2 regions of the Adhaeribacter swui genome follow, and region 1 is predicted to be linked to the other one. Evidence: riboswitches for the same ligand, from Rfam matches in the RefSeq annotation. Region 1 holds a riboswitch; the other holds the start of a gene.
The links. A riboswitch is a leader RNA that binds a small molecule or an ion and turns the genes downstream of it on or off. The one in region 1 is predicted to bind fluoride.
Positions count from the first base shown of each region.

Region 2: another riboswitch for fluoride. It lies ahead of eno (phosphopyruvate hydratase); the one in region 1 lies ahead of HUW51_RS15285 (voltage-gated chloride channel family protein).

Region 1 is NZ_CP055156.1:3,629,855-3,633,278, reverse strand. Features, by position in the region: gene HUW51_RS15290 (DUF6503 family protein) at 1-491, opposite strand, end outside; gene HUW51_RS15285 (voltage-gated chloride channel family protein) at 677-1,990, opposite strand; fluoride riboswitch at 2,015-2,082, opposite strand; gene HUW51_RS15280 (uracil-DNA glycosylase family protein) at 2,278-2,973, shown strand; gene HUW51_RS15275 ((2Fe-2S)-binding protein) at 3,174-3,424, shown strand, end outside.
Region 2 is NZ_CP055154.1:22,005-25,428, forward strand. Features, by position in the region: gene HUW51_RS00110 (phosphatase PAP2 family protein) at 1-282, shown strand, start outside; gene HUW51_RS00115 (phosphatase PAP2 family protein) at 330-1,121, shown strand; fluoride riboswitch at 1,181-1,246, shown strand; gene eno (phosphopyruvate hydratase) at 1,537-2,817, shown strand; gene HUW51_RS00125 (voltage-gated chloride channel family protein) at 2,973-3,424, shown strand, end outside.

The DNA.
Region 1 (3,424 bases):
TGCGTAAAGGTTATTTTTATTTTAGCGTAAGGCGTATTTTTAATGGTAGTGGTGCCGATTAGTTCTTTTTTAACGGCCGGATCATTTAACCCAAACGGTAGCAAGGCAAAATAAATAACCGAATTTACCGAAGCCGTAAAAGCTTTCACCCGCTCGTCGGGTAGTTTTTGCACTTGTCCGTTAATGGTGCGGGTAAACGAATCGTTGGTTAAAACATCCTTCACCTGGCCCGTAGAATCGGTAAAAGATCGGGTATACGTATAAATGCCGCCTTGGCGGGATGCTTCGTAATGGCGATCCCGAAAATCAAAAGCTATTTGTAAATTTTCAAATCTTTTACCACCATGGCGGGCAATGGCTTTGTCTACAATCTGCTGGGCTTCTTTATCTGCGGGTTCAGTTGGAGCAGCTTCTTGTTTGGTCTGGCGCGATTGGCAGCCACTGCCCAAACAGATTAAAACAAACAAAGCTAATAGCTGGATGGATCGCATACGTTACCTTTTAAACCAATAGATACTGTAAAAAACTTAGATTCAAAAAATCCCGGTACCATTTACCTAAATTCTGGGCAGATTCAAGAAAGTCTTAAAACCCGGAAAGCTCCGCTTTATAACGCAAAGCACCAGGTTATCTGCTATTACAAATGATATTTTTAAAAATTTAAAATTTAAGTAAGCTATTCATCCGGTGTATTTTTGTTTTCTCTGGAATGCCATACCTTATTAATTGCGACTCGTTGCGCCGCGTAAATACCCTGGTGGCCGCTAAAATAATACGCCGTAAAACACGCAACGGCAAAATACAAAACGGGTTCACCGCCAAACAACTCCACTCCCATTAACGTGCAAGCCAGGGGCGTATTGGTAGCGCCGGCAAATACCGCGATAAAACCTAAAGCGGCCATTAAATCCACGGGTGCGCCGGTAAGCACCGCCAACGTATTGCCCAAGGTAGCCCCAATAAAAAATAGCGGTGTTACTTCGCCGCCTTTAAAACCCATGCCCAAAGTAATAGCGGTAAACAGTAACTTCCAGAACCAGCTAAAATAAGTGGCTCCGCCAACCGTAAAAGCGGTGGTAATGCTCACCTGTCCACCCGGCGGGGGCACTACGCCCAAGCCTAAATAATCCGGGGTTTGTAGCAGAAAGGTAAGGCTAATGATCAATAAACCACCTACTACCGGAATCAACCATTTTATCGAAATATCTTGATTGGCCAGATTTTTAAATATATGCGTAGTGCGGGCAAAAAGCTGGGAAACTAAACCAAAAGCGATACTGGCGCCAATCACTTTTAACAACAATAAATAATCGGTTTGCAGAAACGTAGTTAAGTTAAATGGCATTTTCTGAAAAGTAATTCGGTACTGCGTATGGTGAATGCCCCAAGCCGAACACACCAAATCGGCCAGAACGGCCGCGATTAAACACGGGAGCAGCGCCTTGTACCGGATAACGCCGATGGCCAGTACCTCCAGGGCAAATACCGCCCCCGTAACCGGCGTACCAAACACGGCCCCAAAACCAGCGGCCATCCCGCAGAGCAACATAATTGAAATATCTGCAGAGCTTAGTTTTAACTTTTGGCCCAGGTAGTAAGAAATGCTGCCGCCAATCTGCACGGCCGTACCTTCACGACCCGCCGAGCCGCCAAATAAATGTGTAATAATGGTAGTAACTAAAACCAGGGGCGCCATGCGCAACGGAATACCGGCGCCCGGCTCGTGAATATGGTCCAGAATCAAATTATTACCCGCCTCGGCATTTTTGCCCAGGTACTTGTAAAGCGCGTAAATAAAAACACCAGCTACAGGCAGTAAATACAATAAATTAGGATGCTGGAAACGGTATTGCGTGGCAACATCTAACAACCATAAAAACAATGCTACCAACGAACCTACTCCAGCCGCAATGGGCAAGGCCAGCAAAGTCCATTTCAGGAGATGTTTAAAAATCGAGGCTTGTTGCAGGTTAGAGAAAAAGCGCGGCATAGCTACAAATAATTTTAAATTATTTTATCTGTAGGCGCCATCAGCTCCAGAGGGAGCGGTTTCCGCAGGAAGACACCATTTCCTGTACCGGCGCAAATATAACAATCTGGTTTAAATTTAAAATGAGTTCTTGTTTTTAATGAAACCAGCGAAATAAATTTGGTTGGTTAACCCGAACAGGTAAACAGATTTAATGCATAATAACGTTTATTTACCAGATACCTGCTTAATCGCACCGAAGCTGTCTGGGAAATTAAAAAATTTAAAAAATCGCTTTAAAATAGCACATGTACACCTTTGCCGAAAAAGTTATTCAATTTAATACTCATCTGCAGTTTACCGGTCAGTTGCCGGCAGGCGTTAATATCTTAAATCCGTTTCGGGAGAATAAAGAAATTCTGCCAGTATCGTCTGTGTTTTACCGCAAGTACTACGCCGATTACAACCCGCGGCACATGATTCTGGGCATTAACCCGGGCCGGTTTGGCGGCGGATTAACGGGCGTGCCTTTTACCGACCCCAAGCGTTTGCAAAAAGAATGCGGCATTGCGTACTCGGGCAAAGAAACCCACGAACCTTCGTCGGTATTTGTGTATGAGGTGGTAAATGCTTTTGGCGGCCCCGAAGCTTTTTACCAAAAATTTTACATTAATTCTGTTTGTCCACTGGGTTTTACGGCGCAAGGCAAAAACGGCAACGAGGTAAACTACAATTACTACGACCAACCCGACTTAACCCGAGCCGTGTACCCGTTTATCGTGGAAAGCATACAAAAGCAAATTAATTTTGGCATTAACACCGACGTTTGTTTTTGTTTTGGCACCGGCAAAAACGAGAAATTTTTAAAAAAACTCAACGACGAGCAACAATTCTTTAAATCGATTGTGGCCCTGGAGCACCCGCGCTTCGTGATGCAATACAAAACGAAATCCAAGCAATTTTACATTGATAAATACCTGCGGGCATTTCAGGAAGTTTTATAATTCTCAGACCTAAACAGCATCAAATAAAAAACAAGTAAATTATTTTGGGTAAATCTTTATAACCCAAGATAAGATCGCCATTCCAAATCGGGTTGACTTATCCGGGAGTGCTCACCTGGCTTTAATTGATCCGGTAAAATTCTTGCCTTTGTCCTTAAAAATAAATAGCTTTCAAGTATTTAGCTAACTACAGGCAAAACATGGAGCTACAAATTAACGAAAAAAAGCGTACCAGCCAGGCCCTACCGGAAACCCGCTTGTTGTGGGTGCTGCGCGACGAATTTGATTTAACCGGCACCAAGTACGGCTGCGGCGAAGGCCAGTGCGGTGCCTGTACGGTTTTAGTCGATGGCAAAGCCACTCGTTCTTGCCAAACGCCAATCAGCAGCCTGGCCGGCAAGGAAATTACCACCATTGAAGGCCTAAACAAAACCGGAAAATTACACCCCGT
Region 2 (3,424 bases), on a different replicon from region 1:
TTAGAGTACAAAGATAGAAGCATTTGGTACGGGGTAGGCGGCTATACTATTGCCACAGCTACGGGAGCCTTGCGTTTGTTGAATAATAAGCATTGGTTATCGGATGTACTAGCCGGAGCTGGCATCGGAATCATATCCACGCACGTTGTTTATGCCGTGTATCCCTTTATACAAAACAAAATAAGCCAACGCCTGCCTAAGCTAAGTAATAAAAACATATTAATCCTTCCTGCTTTTGAAAATGGGTCTGCCGGCATGGGATTAATTTACCAGTTGAAATAAGATTCTCAAGGGTTAATCTAACTATATCTTCCTGAAAGCATTAAACTATGCAAAAAATTATAAATTTTTGGTTGTTTTTTTTGGTACTTGTTATGCTGGTATGTCCGACTATGCAGGCTCAGGATGCTGATACTTTGAAGAAATACGAAAGTCCAAGTTTAAAAATCTCTTCCCCCAAGCCGTTTTATAAATCTAAAATCTTTAAAGCCACTATTGTACCTACTATTTTAATTGGATATGGGGTCAGTACCATTCATGGCCATGGCTTTTACAGCAGTTATGATGCACAACGGGATATTTTGCATCATTTCCCGAATTTCAAAACTACGTTGGATAATCCGTTAATGATTGCTCCATATGTGGAATTGGCAATTGTAAACTTGCTTAAGATTAATTCAAACAATGATTTCTTAAACACGTCCCTGCTGATTATTAAAGCAGAGGCTATTTTTGCAGTATCTGCTTTTGGGCTAAAGTATATTACTCATATAGAGCGACCTAATCACGAAAATAAATATTCTATGCCTTCCGGCCACACGGCCCAAGCTTTTCTGGCTGCATCTATATTACACACCGAACTACGCCACAAAAGCCAGTGGTATGGAGTGGGAGCTTATACCATTGCAACCGGCGTTGGAGCTATTCGGATGTTAAGAAATAAACATTGGGAATCGGATGTTTTTGTTGGTGCCGGTATTGGCATTTTGTCATCACATGTGGCTTACTTAACTCATCGTAATCGCTGGGGACGTAAGCCCTTTGCCCTTGCGCCCATTTATTTATATGGTACCCCAGGCTTAGCCCTTTCCATAAACTTAAATGAGGTAAAAGGGCTATAAAGTTGCTAATTTAAAACCCAAAAATAGAATTAAAGTATATAAGTAGATAATACTTTGATAAGTGTAATGGAAATGGTGTCTTCCAATTAAAAACCGCCTTAGATGCTGATGACACCTACAAATGAGCTACCGCAGGTTTATACTGCGGTTTAATTAATTTGTAGGTGAAAAAGTTACTATCCTTCTTCCGATATTTCAACTGGGATTTACATCCACTGCTATCTCTTTGGCTTTTATCAGGAATATTCTTGCTCTTATTTGGATATCAAAATAGCTTTTTATTGCTAAAAATACATCATTTTATTTTTCTATAAGATATTTTGGCATCCAATTGTCCGCGAAATTGTATGTCTCCTCTTTCTATCTATTAAACTAAATCACCTGTATTTATCTAACTATCTTAAATAATACAACTATGGAAATAAAGAAAATATGGGCACGGGAAGTACTGGACTCCCGTGGTAATCCCACTGTTGAAGTAGAAATAAGCTTGCAAGATGGAGCCACCGGAAGAGGTATATCTCCTTCGGGTGCGAGTACCGGCGAAAAGGAAGCCGTAGAATTGCGGGATGGCGACAAATCCCGGTATAATGGCAAAGGGGTCCAAAAGGCCGTTTTGCAATTGAATAACGAAGTGGCCGGCAAGCTGGAAATTCCTTTTGAAAACCAGCAAGCTTTTGATGAATACTTGATTCAATTAGACGGGACAGCCAATAAATCCCGCCTGGGAGCAAATGCTATATTGGCGGCTTCCATTGCCTTTGCTAAAGCGGCGGCGGCTTCTAAAGGCATTCCCCTGTATCAACAATTAGTTCAGCGGGAGCAATATATACTGCCGGTGCCTTGCATGAATGTAATTAATGGCGGCCGGCATGCCGATAATAATATTGACTTCCAGGAGTTTATGATTGCACCGCATCATGCTCCGTCTTTTAAGGAAAGTATACGAATGGGCGAAGAAGTTTTTCATACTCTTAAAAGCTTATTAAATAGTAAAAACTATTCAACGGGCGTAGGCGATGAAGGAGGTTTTGCTCCTAATTTAAAATCGAACGAAGAAGCAGTAGAGGTAATTCTGGAAGCCATAACAAAGGCCGGATACCAACCTGGCACCGACATTTCAATTTGCCTGGATCCGGCGGCTAGCGAAATGTGGAACAATGGAAAATACACCTTATTTAAAAGTACTCAGCAAACTTTTAGTTCGGACGAACTGGTTCAGCTTTGGGAGGATTGGGTGCGCCAGTATCCTATTGTCTTGTTAGAAGATGGTCTGGGAGAGAATGATTGGGATGGTTGGAAAAGACTGACACAAACGCTGGGCCATAAAATTGAATTAGTGGGTGATGATATTTTCTGTACGAACCCGGAAATTATTCAGAAAGGTATTGATGTGGGCATTGGGAATAGTGTCCTGATTAAGCTCAACCAGATTGGCTCCGTTACAGAAACGCTGCAAGCCGTAGCCTTAGCTCAGCAAAACAACTATCATTGCTTTATCTCGCATCGTAGCGGGGAAACGGAAGATACCACCATTGCGGACCTGGTAGTAGCGACCAATGCCGGGCACATTAAAACAGGGAGCGGTTGCCGGTCGGAACGGGTAGCAAAATTTAACCAGCTACTTCGAATAGAAGAAGAATTAGGCCACCGAGCTACTTTTGCCGGATTGAGTACTTTTAAAGTTCAAAAATAAAAGTCACTAAAAGGAGCTAGATAATTCTGTTAAGATTGGTAAAGTAAGTATTTCCGGATAAAAAGTTTATCTATCAACCGCTATCCTAAATTTTTTAAATTGTTGCCCCTTGGTACTTTTATGAATTATTAAAATACGGATAATTTAATTTATAAATGATAATACGTAGAAGGCCATTAGAGCAATATGCCATTTTCAAACACTTAATCCGCTGGACTATATTAATAATACCCATTGCAATTGCTATTGGCAGTATGGTTGCTTTGTTTCTTTGGTTACTCCATGCCGCCATCCGTTACCGGTTTCAGCATCCTTGGTTATTATATTTATTACCGGTAGCTGGGTTGCTCATTCACTTTATCTACCAATCGGTAGGGAAATCGTCGGAGAAAGGCAATAACCTGATTATGGATGAAATTCATGCAGCTGGTGGGGGCGTGCCCAAACGCATGGCCCCCATCATTTTAGCTACCACTATTATCACGCATCTGTTTGGTGGCTCCGCCGGCCGGGAAGGAACAGCCGTCCAGATTGGAGGCAGCATTGCCGCTATGTTCGGAAAGTGGTTTAACTTAAAAGGCGTGGATATGCGGATGATTCTCACGGC